DNA from 2 places in the Enterobacter cloacae complex sp. 394F7 genome. Region 2 is predicted to be linked to the other one. Evidence: riboswitches for the same ligand, from Rfam matches in the RefSeq annotation. Region 2 holds a riboswitch; the other holds the start of a gene.
The links. A riboswitch is a leader RNA that binds a small molecule or an ion and turns the genes downstream of it on or off. The one in region 2 is predicted to bind thiamine pyrophosphate.
Positions count from the first base shown of each region.

Region 1: another riboswitch for thiamine pyrophosphate. It lies ahead of thiB (thiamine ABC transporter substrate binding subunit); the one in region 2 lies ahead of thiM (hydroxyethylthiazole kinase).

Region 1 is NZ_JBXWCS010000001.1:361,882-369,566, forward strand. Features, by position in the region: gene araB (ribulokinase) at 1-214, opposite strand, end outside; gene araC (arabinose operon transcriptional regulator AraC) at 551-1,396, shown strand; gene AC2FAK_RS01805 (DedA family protein) at 1,525-2,292, shown strand; gene thiQ (thiamine ABC transporter ATP-binding protein ThiQ) at 2,282-2,983, opposite strand; gene thiP (thiamine/thiamine pyrophosphate ABC transporter permease ThiP) at 2,967-4,577, opposite strand; gene thiB (thiamine ABC transporter substrate binding subunit) at 4,553-5,536, opposite strand; TPP riboswitch at 5,568-5,668, opposite strand; gene sgrR (HTH-type transcriptional regulator SgrR) at 5,705-7,360, opposite strand; gene sgrT (glucose uptake inhibitor SgrT) at 7,449-7,601, shown strand.
Region 2 is NZ_JBXWCS010000005.1:265,077-272,761, forward strand. Features, by position in the region: gene AC2FAK_RS10140 (hypothetical protein) at 1-376, opposite strand, end outside; gene AC2FAK_RS10145 (hypothetical protein) at 840-1,154, shown strand; gene AC2FAK_RS10150 (DUF4225 domain-containing protein) at 1,151-1,957, opposite strand; TPP riboswitch at 2,572-2,668, shown strand; gene thiM (hydroxyethylthiazole kinase) at 2,705-3,475, shown strand; gene thiD (bifunctional hydroxymethylpyrimidine kinase/phosphomethylpyrimidine kinase) at 3,472-4,272, shown strand; gene AC2FAK_RS10165 (GntR family transcriptional regulator) at 4,315-5,061, shown strand; gene AC2FAK_RS10170 (PfkB family carbohydrate kinase) at 5,035-5,988, opposite strand; gene AC2FAK_RS10175 (ADP-ribosylglycohydrolase family protein) at 5,985-6,989, opposite strand; gene AC2FAK_RS10180 (nucleoside permease) at 6,986-7,685, opposite strand, start outside.

The DNA of each region.
Region 1 (7,685 bases), on a different contig from region 2:
GTTCTGCCAGCACGGTTTTGATTGCCGCTTCCATCGACTCGATGTAGTCGCGTGGATGGTGACGGAACTGGTTGTTTGGCGCATCGCAGTAGCGCCCCTCTTGCCAGCGTGGGTACCACTCAACGCTGGTTGCTATCTCCTGGCCGGACGTACAGTCCACTGCCAGGGCGCGAACCGAGTCGCTGCCAAAATCGAGGCCAATCGCAATTGCCATGGTGTTGCTCCATCAGAAAACAGGTATGAGAGAACATTAGAGACTGGGGGCGAAAATCGTCAGGCAGGATCCGCTAATCTTATGGACTAAATTGCTGTTGAGATGGAAAGTGTGACGCCGTGCAAATATTCAATGTGGACATTTCTGCCGCACTTATAGACACTTTTGTTACTGCTTATCTGCCCACTCTGGCGGAGAAATCAGGGGGAAAGGCTGAAACATGGCGGACGTAAAAGAGACGTGATGCTTTTTGGATCTCGTCGCAGGCCATTTTTATACGGCTTTTAACGATATGGACAATTGGTTTCCTTCAGTACCGTTGGGAGAACTGAATCTATGGCCGAAACGCAAAACGATCCCTTACTGCCGGGTTATTCGTTTAACGCCCACCTGGTGGCGGGGCTGACCCCTATCGAGGCTGAGGGATATCTCGATTTTTACGTTGACCGTCCGCTTGGGATGAAAGGGTACATTCTGAACCTGACCGTGCGTGGGGAAGGGATAATCAAAAACAACGATCAGCAGTTCGTCTGTCGTCCCGGCGATATGCTGCTGTTTCCACCTGGCGAGATCCACCATTACGGGCGTCATCCGGATGCCAAAGAGTGGTATCACCAGTGGGTCTACTTCCGCCCCCGCGCCTACTGGCAGGAGTGGCTTTCGTGGCCAGCCATTTTTGCGCACACCGGTTTTTACCGCCCGGACGACGCTCATCTGGCCCAGTTCCGCGAGCTGTTTGCCCAGATCATAGAGGCAGGGCAGGCCGGTGGGCGCTACGCTGAGCTGCTGGCGATTAATTTGCTTGAACAGGTGTTACTGCGCCGGATGGAGGCGATTAACGCGTCGCTTAATCCGCCGCTGGATAACCGTGTGCGTGATGCCTGCCAGTACATCAGCGACCACCTGGCCGACAGCCAGTTTGATATCGCCAGCGTGGCCCAGCATGTCTGCCTGTCGCCGTCGCGGCTGTCGCATCTGTTCCGGCAGCAGTTGGGTGTCAGCGTGCTGAGCTGGCGCGAAGATCAGCGCATCAGCCAGGCGAAACTGCTGCTCAGCACCACCCGGATGCCCATTGCCACCGTCGGGCGCAATGTGGGCTTTGAAGATCAGCTCTATTTTTCCCGCGTATTTAAAAAATGCACTGGCGCCAGCCCCAGTGAATTCCGGGCGGGATGTGAATAAACGGTAAAAAAAGATAAACAAGCAGGTGAACAACGGAAGCAACCTGTAAACTATTCAGACAATTGTTGTCTTGACGCGGTGCAGGGCGCTAAGCAGAATCCCTGATTCGTTTTCTGACCGGAATAGTTATGCAGGCATTGCTGGAACATTTTATTACCCAGTCGGTTATGTATTCGCTTATCGCCGTTGCGCTGGTGGCGTTTCTGGAATCGCTGGCGCTGGTTGGGCTGATCCTGCCTGGTACGGTGATGATGGCGGCGTTGGGCGCGTTGATTGGCAGCGGTGAGGTCAATTTCTGGCAGGCATGGCTGGCCGGTATGATCGGCTGCTTACTGGGCGACTGGATCTCCTTCTGGCTGGGCTGGCGTTTCAAGAAACCGCTGCACCGCTGGTCATTCATGAAGAAGAACAAAGCGTTGCTGGATAAAACCGAGCATGCACTGCATCAGCACAGCATGTTTACGATCCTCGTCGGACGCTTTGTCGGGCCAACGCGTCCGCTGGTGCCGATGGTCGCCGGGATGCTGGAGCTGCCCGTCGCAAAATTCGTTTTGCCGAACATTATCGGCTGCGTCTTCTGGCCGCCGTTCTACTTCCTGCCGGGGATCCTGGCGGGGGCGGCAATTGATATTCCTGACGATGTGCAGAGCGGTGGCTTTAAATGGTTATTGCTGGCAACAGCGCTGCTGTTATGGCTCGCTGCATGGTTGTGCTGGCGGCTATGGCGCAGCGCGAAAGCGAATGTCGATCATCTGACGCGCTATCTGCCTCGTTCGCGCTTGCTGTGGCTGGCGCCGCTGACGCTGGGCGTTGCCGTCGTGGCGCTGATCGCGCTGATTCGCCATCCGCTGATGCCGGTGTACGGTGAGATCCTGTTGAAGGTGGTCAGCCGTTAAGGATCCCCAGCAGGTGCGACGCGCTTGCTTTGCCACTCATCAACACTTCGGTTTCACCCTCCCACACGATCCGACCCTCCGCGATCACCACCGATCGCGGGGCGATGCGTGCGGCATCTTCAATACTGTGTGACACCATCAGCATCGTCAGTTGCTGACGCTGGCAGACCTCCTGTACCAGGGCGAGCATCTCCTGGCGCAGCGCGGGATCGAGTGCAGAGAAGGGCTCATCCAGCAGCAGTATCGGCTGCTCGCGAACCAGACAGCGAGCCAGCGCCACGCGCTGACGTTGTCCGCCAGAGAGCTCTCCGGGGAGTCGGTCAATAAACGTGGTAATGCCCATCTGCCCGGCAATATGCTCCAGCTTCTGGCGCTGTGCGTCGTTCAGTTTCAGCCCCGGATCCATACCCAGCGCGATGTTTTGCCGCACCGTCAGATGGGTGAACAGGTTATTTTCCTGGAACAGCATCGAGACCGGACGCCTGGCGGGCGGGGTGTAGGTATGGTCGTTGTTTTCAATCATTATCGACCCGCTTGCCGGTTGCAGAAAACCGGCAATCAGATTGAGTAAGGTACTTTTCCCTGCCCCGCTTGGGCCAAGCACGGCAATCATCTCACCCGGGCGTACCGACAGGCTGAACCGCATAGGCAGGTGTTGGTAGAGCCAGGTGACATCAGTCAGTTTTAACATTGCGCCCCGGAAGTTTTTCGATAACGGTAAATAAGGCAAAGCACAGCAACAGCAGCAACAGCGCCGTGACGGCCCCCTCCTGGCTGCGATAGGAGCCGATCTGCTGATACAACCAGTATGGCAGCGTGCGGAAATCTTCATTGCCGAAGAGCGCCACCACACCAAAATCTCCAATGGAGAGCACACAAGCGAAGGCCAGCGCCTGAGCAAGCGGGCGTTTCAGCGCTCGCAGTTCAACCACCTTTAACCGGCGCCAGCCCTGTATACCAAGCGACTGACACAGCAAAGCGTAACGGCTATTGACGTCGCGCATGGGGTTTTCCAGCACCTTCAGCGCATAGGGAATGGCCATCAGGGCGTTGGTAAAAATCACAATTCCGTCGGCGCTTTCCGGCAGACCAACCGTACTGTTGAACAATAAAAAGAAGCCGGTTGCCAGGACGATGCCCGGCATTGCGAGGATTAACATCCCCGTCAGCTCCAGCGCTTGTCCGGCTTTGCGCGCCTGGCGCGCATATAGTTCGCGACTGCTCCACAGCAGCATCATGGTCAGCATGACGCACAATAGCCCGGCAGCCAGTGCGATGCGCAAGGATGTCCAGGTCGCCTGCCAGAGGACGGGCTGTTGCAACACGGAGACGAGGTTAAGGTTAATGCCATCGACGATGACGGCCATCAGCGGCGGCAGCAGCAGCAGCAGGGCCAGTACGATCAACATCACATCCGCGATTCGGCTGTGCAGGCTGTCCTGAGGATCGCGCCAGCCTGTAATCTGATGACTGCCCGGTGGAATGGCTTTGCTCAGACGCTGACTCAGCAGGACCAGCACAAGACAGCACAGCATCTGTACCAGAGCCAGAAGCGCAGCGCGGCCGGGGTCGTAGTCGTAACTCAGCGCCTGGTAAATCGCCAGTTCGATGGTGGTCGCCTGTGGTCCACCACCAAGAGAAAGCACGGTGGCGAAACTGGCAAAACAGAGCATGAAGATCAGCGCCGCAACCGGAGGGATTTGACGGCGCAGCCACGGCCATTCGACAAAGCGGAAGAATGACCAGCCGCGCATACCCAGCTGTGCCGCAAGCTGACGCTGCTCGCCGGGGATAGCCTCCAGCGCCTGTAAAAAAAGCCGGGTCGCCATGGGCATGTTGAAAAAGATGTGCGCCAGCAGAATACCTTTGAGTCCGTAAGGGGAGAAGGTCCACTCCAGACCAAGCAGGTTAAAGAGGGCGGCCAGCCAGCCCTGACGACCATACACGCTCAGGATCCCAAATACCGCCACCAGGACGGGCAGGATCAGCGTCATGGCGCACAGTCTCAACAGCGCCTCCCTGCCGGGGAAGCGTCTGCGGTAGAGCGCCCGCGCGAGAAAAATGGCCGGGATCACCGACAGCAGGGCAGAGAGAAACGCCTGCCAGAAAGAGAACCGGATGACGTGCCAGAGATAGCTGTCGTGCCAGAGAGAGCTCAGATCACTCTCCGGCGCGTTAAACCACAATGCCAGAAAAGCACCCAGACTGACCGCCACCATCACTACAGCGGCGAGCAGTCCGGGAAATAACCAACCGGGAATTAGCGGCTGACGGCGCGTTGCCATTCACTTACCCATGCTGCTCGCTGCGCGGCGACCTGCTGCGGCGTAAACTCCAGCGAGGTTTGCGGTTTGGTCAGTTGCTCAAAGCCAGCAGGTAGCGTCACGTTGGTCACCGGATACATCCAGTTACCCGTTGGGATCGCATTCTGGAACGCCGGGGAGACCATGAATTTCAGGAACTTCTCGGCCAGTTCCGGCTGCTTGCTGGCGGCAGTGCGGGCAGCCACTTCCACCTGCAGATAATGACCTTCAGCGAAATCAGCGGCGGCGTAATTGTCTTTCTTCTCGGCGATAATGTGATAAGCCGGGGAGGTGGTGTAGCTCAGCACCAGGTCGCTCTCCCCTTTCAGGAACAGGCCATAGGCTTCGCTCCAGCCTTTGGTGACGGTCACGGTTTTGGCGGCCAGCTTCTGCCACGCTTCCGGCGTTTTATCACCGTATACCTTCTGCATCCACAGCAGCAGGCCCAGACCTGGCGTGCTGGTGCGCGGATCTTCATAAATCACGCGCCATTTCTGGTCGCTTTCCACCAGCTCCTTCAGGCTTTTCGGCGGGTTCTTCAGCTTGTTTTTGTCATAAACAAACGCAAAATATCCGTAATCGAACGGCACAAAGGTGTCGTTTTTCCAGCCGCCCGGCACGTTAACCGCATCTGTCGCTACGCCGCTTTTGGCGAAAAGTTTCGTTTGCGAGGCCGCATCCAGCAGGTTGTTATCCAGGCCGAGTACCACGTCGGCCTTGCTGTTTTTACCTTCCATACGCAGACGGTTAAGCAGCGAGACGCCATCTTCCAGCGCCACGAATTTCAGTTCGCAGTTGCAGTCGGCTTCAAAGGCTTTTTTGACGACCGGGCCTGGGCCCCAGTCGGCTGAAAAGGAGTCGTAGGTGTAGACCGTCAGGACGGGTTTTGCGAAAGCAGGTAGCGCAAACAGCGCCAGCAGGGGAAGCACTTTTTTTAACACTTTGCACCTCAAGGTTGAGTGGCAAAGGATTTTGAGCGACAGCCTCAAATCCCTTCGCCGGCGTTATCCGGATCAGGTTCGACGGGTATTATCTCAGCGCACATCAGTGATGCAGCACCCCGTTGAGAACGGCGGTATTGTAATGATTTGGCGAATATTACGAAAGTGTTATGGCTCCGGTGGCGCAAACCAGGCGGATTTAAAATCAAACCAGCCCAGCGTATTCATCCGTAACCCCCGCATACTGCGCTGGCCCTGGATCATCAGCCAGTGGTGGATCAGCGGCACGATCGCCTGTTCGGCCAGCAGCGCCTGACACCAGGTGGCCAGGTTCATCTCGCCCGCACGCCATTGCGCCGCATCCTGCTGCCAGTCCCGATCGATACAGTGCTGGATCAGCGGGACTTCATACAGGTGTGAGAAGAGCGAGAAATCGAGCGGCAGGGTGAAGTTGGCGCTGTTCAGCCAGATATCGCTGGTCAGTTCCCCCTGGTGCCATTCGTCATAGTCCACTTCCCTGATGTCCAGCCGGACGCCTTCTGCGGCCAGCAGTCTGGTCATGATCCTGGCGATAAAACGGTGTTCCACGTGCTCGCGGTAGTAGGTCAGGGTGACAGACTCCAGCCCTGCTGGTTTGTCACAGTGGGCCGGCCGGGCATGATGCCAGCGAGGAAGCAACCCGTACGCCGGGAACCAGTACGTCTGATACTGTTCTTCCGCATGGTAAATCAGATTGGAGGGAGATAAGACGTGGCTGATCCATTTGCGTACCGCCTGATTGGCCCCGCGGTGGGTGCGGCTGTCAAACAGCAGGTAGTAGCAGCCCTCCTCAAGGCGGCTTTCCACCGCCTTTTCGCCCGTTGTGGGGCCTTCAAGCGTCAGCCCGGCGCTGAGCTCTTCATTGAGATCCGGTAATACCCAGACGTTCACTTCGTCGATCAGCGCCCGGTAGCCAAAATAGTCATCAAACGCGCGAATTTTCAGCTGGTTATTGGTGTTACGCGACACGGCATAGGGCCCGGTGCCAATGGGCTGGCTGGCAAAATTGTGCAGCGATTCCCACTCTCCTGGCAAAATCATTGATGGGACATACCCCAGCAGCCAGGGGAGCCATTTATCCGGCTGAGACAGTTCTATATCCAGCGTCCAGGCGGTGGGGGAGTGAACGCGCGAAATATGCGAAAAAAGCGGAAGCTTGCGGGCACGTTCCAGTGAGGCGATGACATCGCGCATTTCCAGCTCGCGGCCGTGGTGAAAGTGGATGCCGGGACGTAAGAAGAAGCGCCAGTGACGTGGGGAGAGTTGCTGCCAGTGGTGCGCAATATCAGCTTCCAGTTCCCCGTTTTCCTCATTTATTCGCGTCAGGCCGCTGAATATTTGTCGCGCCATATGGGTTTCTGAGCGGCGCAAGGCCGTGCCGGGGAGCAGATTCTTCATCGGGCGATAGTAGAGCACCCGCAGAATGTGGCGGCCCTGACGAAAACTCCGCCCAAGATGGGAGACCAGCATCTGACGTACCGCGGCTTTATCGCCTACCAGTTGCACCAGCTGATCGATTCTGTCCTGTTCCAGCAGGTCTTCCGCTCGCTGTTGCTGCAAGGCCAGCCCGGTATAGAGAAAGGTCAGGCGTGAGCGTTTGCCGCGTCCCGCTTCGGCTTCCCAGTTTAACCAGCCCTGTTGCTGCATGGTGTTAAGCAGCGTGCGCATATGACGTCGGGAGCAGTTAAGGAGTTCAGCCAGTTCGTTAAGCGTGGTCTCCTGCGATTGCCCTTCGCAGCACTGCCAGAGGCGGATGAATTGTTGTTGCAGACGACCAGAAGGCATAAAAGGGGAACTCCTGACAAAAAATCAGCAATTTATTAATCCCTATATTAAGCCAATAATGATTCCCGATGAAGTGAGGAGGTACATTATGAAGAGGTCTACCGCACGTCAGTTTTATCAGCAGTACTTTTCAGCGACAAAAGGAACGTCCTGGCTGGCCCGTCAGTGTGCTGAGCAACGGCTGAAAATGTTAGAAGAACTGATGCAGTGGGACGTTACGAAACCGACCTCTTCTCGCTAACTCGCCTCGATCATGTGTGACTGAGTATTGGTGCTTATCACCCGCCAGCAAAATGTTTTTTGCTGGCTTTTTTCGTTTATTCTT
Region 2 (7,685 bases):
GGTAGGTCTTTGACGTCTGATCATAGTTCTGTGATGTGTGCGCCAGCATTAGATCGGTTTTTTCCTGATCGCGTCTAACCTCAATGCGCAGAATGTTAGCCCAGGAACGGCGCAAATTGTGAACGGCGCATGTCACTTCTACCGGTTCGCCGGTCTGCTCGTCGGTGTAACCAGCCATCACGCCCAGCCGCGCTAAAACGTCGTTTAAAGTTGTTCCGCCGACAGGCCAGCATTTGCCTGCGTCTGTAGGCGAAAGCCCCAGCACGTCGCGAACGCTGCTATTCTTTGAACGGTTTCCAGAAATGAACCATACATCGCGCCGTATCTCCTGTCGCACCATTTCAACAACTTCGTTTTTACGACGGCCAGTTACCATAATAAACCGAAGCGCGTTACCTGCGACGGTGTGCGGCAGTTAGGCGAATAACTGCCGGTAAGTGTCCGCCGTTATGCTGGCTTGTCGCGGTTTGGCTTTTGCGGGCATCTGGTTCTTATCGATGCTGTCCTTCAGTGTCTGCGGAACTTGGATCGGCTGCGGATTGTTCCCGCCGGTGTGGATATCCTCAGTTTCTTCTGTGATTGATGGGGGCTGATTGGGAGTCCTGAGTGGTTCACTAACGGGCATTAAGGCTTGTATTGTCTAAAATCTGATAAATTGTATAAACATTATGTGATCGTTAACCTTAAATGGTTGAAACGCCCTGGTACCACCCAGACGATAAGAAAGGGGATAGAGTCTGCGAAAAGTTTCGGCTGGATTGCTATAACGTTCATCAGTATGATTGCTTGTACAATCTGGGGTTGGGGAAACATCTTTGAAAGATAAAGGACGATACAATATGAAAGTTACTGATGAAGCTTTGTTACGTTCTGGTTTTACACCATCGGATTTGCAGAAGATAAAAAACAATGTTGAAAGCTATGGTGGTACGTTGGGAGAAGCGATTCAGGATCTGGCAAATCGATTCAGGATAGTTATTTGGATCTTTTCCGCTTTCATGGCAATGTTTCTCTGGGTAATTATTTCAAATGAAATACAATACATCATATCCACAGGGATCGGTTTATCTATAGCAATGTTGATTGCTGTTTTTGTTCAACCGCCAGTCCTTTCTTACAAATCCTGGCGGTTCTGGAGAAAATACAGAGGTTAATGATTCGGTGCTTCGGTGGAAAGCAGGTCAAAAATAACTTTAGCCTTGATACCGTAGCCTACTATTTTCATAGTTAACTTGGGGCGACTCATTATGTTGACTTTACGATAGTAATCGTGGGGAAGCCAACGGAACAATCGCCAGGCACCTGCTTTTCGCGCTAATCCAAAAATGCTGTAGATGTTTGCGCTTAATGTCAGAGTGTTATACAAAGCCAGACCAGATTCAGCCTTAAACCCCATAAACTGAGCAATATTAATCACTTTGTCAGCGACCACACCTTCAGAGTTAGATTCCCCTTGAGATAAAAATTTATTCACTTCTTTAGTTATACCGTTAGTGCCATCAGCAACTAAGATTGCACCAGCGAGGACTCCAATAGGGTTCATCGTCGAGATCATGATCATCCCACCATAGAAAACCATCCCTGATATAACGATATTCACAGCCGAAATCATATATCCGACGATTTTATTATTTTCCCGAACAAACTCGACCTGTGCATAAAGTTGTGCGGCTCTGGTTTTTAACAGGCGTTCTTGTTCGTGCAGATTATCCGTTTCGGCACGCAGATTTTTGATGCATATAATGCATTCTTCGTCTGTTTTAGCTCGCCGTGCTGCCTCGAACTCCTTTTCTACGACCTGTTTTATCTCTTCGACAAACTTGATACGTGTTAGACCATCTTGCAAATAGAATGCTGACAACCGGTTTGCTGTTTCGACGAGTTTCCGGGCTTCCAGATTCACCATGGTATCTGACCATGTTCTGTTCCAGCCTCTGTTGAGCAGCGCGATATCCATTAAAGACTCCTTCCCAAAATGTGTCTGGTCATTTTACGTGCAATAAGGTCGAAGACAAAAGGAAATACATTCCCAACGTCTTATTTTAGCGGAAAGAACACATGATCAAACTTTGAGACTCCATGCCGCAATTCTCTACTTTTATTCTCCGACGTTTCAAACGTCCTGGAGTACGGGCAGGACTGCGAGCGAGTAACGTACTCTTCATTTTCTATACCTTATAAACTGCAGTCGAAAGGATTGAAGAGAACAAGCTTACTGGCAGGTAAGGTTCTAATATTTTTTTGAGTATTGGCAGGCTTCCCCCACGTTTCAGAACGTGATAGCGAAGGTTCTTGCGTGGGCTGTGGGCTGCAATGTGAAGAGCGAGCATATCCCTGGCCTCTTTAAATTTGGCTGAGACCGTCACACGTCAGATCGGTTTCGAAAACAGCGAAAGATCACAACTAAAAGAGGCTCGAGCAATCCGGCCTTTTTGTCGTTTGGATGTGGGATACAGCTTGTGATACAAGCTGGGACACAGAGCATTTTTTAGGGTTGAGTCTTTGGCTTTCCGCTGGCATGATCCAGAACAGGGATTAACGGGACGTTAATCGCAAGCTTTTGATTTTTATTTATTTGACTCGGGGTGCCCTTCTTTGTGAAGGCTGAGAAATACCCGTATTACCTGATCTGGATAATGCCAGCGTAGGGAAGTCAGATGCCTCCTCTGGTCATCGCTTCTTCACGCAAGGCAGGAGCGAACCCATGCAGCCTGACCTGCTCGATTTACACGTTTTACATCACTTCCGAACCCGTTCGCCGCTCACGCACTGTATGACCAATGATGTCGTGCAAACCTTTACGGCCAACGTTCTGCTGGCGCTTGGTGCTTCTCCGGCAATGGTGATTGAAGCCGAAGAGGCCGAGCAGTTTGCCGGGATGGCCGATGCGCTGCTGATTAACGTCGGTACCCTCACCACGCCCCGCGCCCAGTCGATGCGTCGGGCTATTGAGAGCGCGGTGGCGGCAGGCAAGCCCTGGACGCTTGATCCGGTTGCCGCGGGCGCTCTGGCGTTCCGTACCCGCTTTTGTCATCAGATCCTTGCACTGAAACCAGCCGCCATTCGCGGCAATGCGTCGGAAATTCTCGCCCTTGCGGGGATGAGCGCAGGGGGACGCGGTGTCGATACCACCGACACCGCCGCTGCCGCGCTGCCCGCCGCACAGGCGCTGGCTCGCCAGTCCAATGCCATTGTGGCAGTGACGGGGGAGGTGGATTACGTTACCGACGGCCAGCGCACCCGAAAGGTTGCGGGCGGCGATCCGTTAATGACCCGCGTGGTGGGCACCGGGTGTGCGCTCTCGGCGGTGGTGGCGGCGAGCTGCTCGCTGCCGGGCGATCGGCTGGATAATGTTGCCGCTGCCTGCGGATGGATGAAGCGTGCCGGAACGATCGCCGTTGCGCAGTCTCACGGGCCGGGCAGCTTTGCCAGCGCGTTCCTTGATGCGCTGCACAACCTGGAGGCACAGGCATGAAACGAATTAATGCTCTGACGATTGCCGGTACCGATCCAAGCGGCGGTGCCGGTATCCAGGCCGACCTGAAAACGTTCTCCGCTCTTGGCGCTTACGGCTGCTCGGTGATCACCGCCCTGGTGGCGCAAAACACCCGTGGCGTGCAGTCGGTCTACCGTATCGAACCTGATTTTGTCGGTGCACAGCTGGACACGGTATTCAGCGATGTGCGCATCGACACCACCAAAATCGGGATGCTGGCAGAAACGGATATCGTCGAAGCGGTGGCCGAGCGGCTGCAACGTTATCAGGTGCAAAATGTGGTGCTGGATACGGTGATGCTGGCTAAAAGCGGCGACCCGCTGCTCTCTGCCTCTGCTGTTGAGACATTGCGCAAGAAACTGCTGCCGCAGGTGGCGCTGATTACGCCAAATCTGCCGGAAGCGGCCGCACTGTTAGACGCGCCGCACGCGCAGAACGAACGTGAGATGAAAGAGCAGGGGAACGCCCTGCTGGCGATGGGGTGTGGCGCGGTGCTAATGAAAGGCGGCCATCTTGATGACGATGAAAGCCCGGACTGGCTCTTTACCCGTGACGGTGAACTGCGTTTCACGGCCCCGCGTGTGCACACCAAAAATACCCACGGTACGGGGTGCACGCTCTCTGCCGCGCTGGCGGCGCTGCGTCCACGGCACAACAGCTGGGGCGATACGGTACGCGAGGCCAAAACGTGGCTCTCCGCCGCGCTGGCAAAAGCCGATACTCTGGAAGTGGGTCACGGTATTGGGCCGGTTCATCATTTTCATGCATGGTGGTAAGCCAGTATACTGGCAGGAAACACCAGGCCTGAGAAAACAGAGATGGAACAAGCGCATACCCGGTTAATCGCTCAACTGAATGAACGGATCGCCGCGCCCGACAACATGCCGCTGTATCTGAAATTTGCCGAAACGGTAAAAAACGCGGTACGCAGCGGAGTGCTGGAGCACGGGAATATTCTGCCCGGCGAGCGCGATCTGAGCCAGTTAACCGGGGTGTCGCGCATTACCGTGCGCAAAGCGATGCAGGCGCTGGAAGAAGAGGGCGTGGTAACGCGCGCCCGGGGTTACGGGACACAGATCAACAACATCTTTGAATATTCGCTCAAGGAAGCGCGCGGGTTTTCCCAGCAGGTGGTGCTGCGCGGTAAAAAACCTAACACGCTATGGGTGAATAAACGGGTGGTGAAGTGTCCGGAAGAGGTCGCCAGCCAGCTGTCGGTACCCCCGGACAGCGAGGTATTCTTGCTTAAGCGCATTCGTTACGTTGACGATGACGCGGTGTCGATTGAGGAGTCCTGGGTTCCGGTTGAGTTAATTCATGACCCGGACGCAATTGGCATCTCGCTGTACGACTACTTCCGTAGCCAGAATATCTTTCCGCAACGCACCCGCTCCCGGGTCAGCGCCCGGATGCCGGACAGCGAGTTTCAGGCGCATATCAGTATGGATGACAAAATACCGGTACTGGTGATCAAGCAGGTTGCGCTTGACCAGCAGCACCGGCCGATTGAGTACAGCATCAGCTACTGTCGCAGCGACCTATACGTCTTTGTGTGCGAGGAGTAAGGCCTCGCGCGTCGGCGCGCAATCCCCGCCGCGGTGGCTGACCACCCAGGCCGCCACGGCATTTCCCAGCGTCACGGCATCCGCCAGACGCCATCCTGCCGCCAGACCGGCAAGCGTACCGCCCGCATGGCTGTCGCCTGCGCCAATGGTGTCGACGACGGTGGCGGGAAACGCAGGAACATAACCCGATGCGTCGCCTTCATACCAGGCTGCGCCATCTTTGTCGTGACGAATAATCAGCGCGGCGCCATAACGGTGCTGCCACTGCACGCCTAAAGTATCAACGTCCATGCCAGCGCGCTCCGCGGCAATCTGCGCCTCCTGACGATTGAGCGACACGATAGGTTTCAGAGCCATGATCCGCGCCATCAGCGCGTCGGGAATATCAGCAATGCGGGGGCCAAAATCGATAAACGCGGTGACGTTTTCCAGCGACTCCAGCCAGCGTGTAAGCAGTTCGCCCGATGGCGATGCCAGCTGATAGCCGGACAGATACACCAGGCTACCCGGTGGGACGTTCAGCCCATCCAGCCAGTGCGGCTGCCACTGGTTCTCCACGCCGCTAAACGACATAAAGGTGCGTTCGCCGTCAGGCTCTACCAGCGCCAGACACCAGCCGTTATCGCCCGCTTCGGCCTCCACGGCGCTGTGCAGATCCTGCCTAGCCATGGCGTTACGGATGATCTCCGCCCATACGCCGTGGCCAACGGGCAGGGCGTTTTGCGCCGCAATGCCGAGCCGCTTCAGGGCGATGGCAATATTCAGCGCACAGCCGCCGATATTCACCCCTTGTTGTTTCAGCTCGATATCGCATCCGCGCCAGGGCAGGGCGTACGCGTCGGCGATCACGTCGATGACCGCCGCGCCCAGCACCGTGACCGGGCGTGTGGCCTGTAATGTTTCAAGACGCTGGGCTAACGTACTCATACGCCCTCCCTTTGCTCCCGGTAGTGCAGCAGTTTTTCGCAGTAGTGGTCAAAATTGAGCCGGTTTACGGTGTCGAGCTCATCCTTCAGCGCCGGGTCAATCGCCTGCACGCCGTGCAGTGCCCCGCAGATGGCCGTTGCCATCGCCCCGATGGTGTCTGTATCTCCACCGAGGTTGGCGCACAAAATCGCGCAGCGGTTTGGGTCCGTGCCGGCCAGCTCCACCATCGCAATCGCCGCCGGAACGGACTCAATGGTGCTGGTGCCCGCACCAATAAGCTGGTAAACCTGCTCGCTGGCGGAGTCGATGCCGTGGGCTTCCCGCACGGTCTTAAGCGCCAGTTCAATACGTGCCGCCAGCGAGGCGCTGAAGGTGGTGGTATTCGCCTCCTGTGCGTAGCGGGCAATGCCGGGCAGGGCATCGACGATGTTCTGCCAGCGCTCGCCGTCGATGGCGCGCGAAACCGCCCAGGCAATCACCACGGCCCCGGCGATGGCGAGGTCCGATTTATGCGTCGGGCTGGAGGCCAGCGCGACCTGCCCGACAAAATGTTCCAGCCGCGTCGCCGGTAGCAGGCAGCCCAGCGGGGAAGCCCGCATCGCCGCCCCGTTGGTCACACCGTTGTTGTCCAGTTCACTGACGGGTTTGCCGTCGCGGATGGCGTTAAGCGCGATTTTTGAGGTGGGACCCAGCACGTTTTTATTAAAGGCATCGAAATCCAGCGCCCAGTTCAGGATGTGTTTGCCGATGATATCCGCGTCAATCTCCCCGTCGCATTCGATAATCGCATCGGCCAGGCACAGCGCCATCGAAGTATCATCGGTAAACTCCGCGCGCTTAAAATAGCAGGCCGCGTTATTCTCTGCCGGGCCGGGTAAGAAGCGGTCGATCCAGCCGAAGTGCGCTTTTACGCGCTTTCTTGGCCATAGCTCGGAGGGCATACCCATCGCATCCCCTAACGCCTGCCCGTAAAGGGCACCGAGAATACGTTCTTGTTTCATTTAACTTCCCCTTGTGTCAGCGCAGCATCGCCATCAACCACCTCAATTGCGGTGATCTCTTTGTCCGATTCGCGGAAAAACAGCATAAACAGCACGGCAATCACGGCAATCATGATCGCACCGAATGTCCACATTCCGGCCCAGTTGAAGGTCAGCCCATTCACCGGCTCTTTGTAAGCGAACATTTTTTCCATCATCACGCCGCCCAGGCGGTAACCCAGCAGGCTACCAAAGCCCTGACAGCACAGCGTAATCAGGCCTTGCGCAGCCGTACGCATATGCGCCGGCGCTTTTTTATCCACGTAGATATACGCGGTTACATAGTAGAAGTCGTAGCTCACCCCGTGCAGCAGAATGCCGAGGAACAGCAACGCATAGGTGAAGTATTGTTCTGCGCCGCCGTAAACAAAGAAACCGTAGCGGATGGCGGCCGTGAGCAGGCCCAGCAGTAAGACCTTCTTAATACCAAAGCGTTTAGTGAAGAATGGCAGCGCCAGCATAAAGAAGATTTCAGAGAACTGGCCGAGCGTCATCCAGCCGGTGGCGTTTTTCATCCCCACTTCGGTGAGATAGCCGTTGGCGAAGATGTAATAGAAGGCCAGCGGCATCGCGAACAGGAAAGAGCAGAAGAAGAATACCAGGAAGTTTTTGTCGCGCAGCAGGATCAGCGCGTCCAGACCGAGCATCACTTTGAAA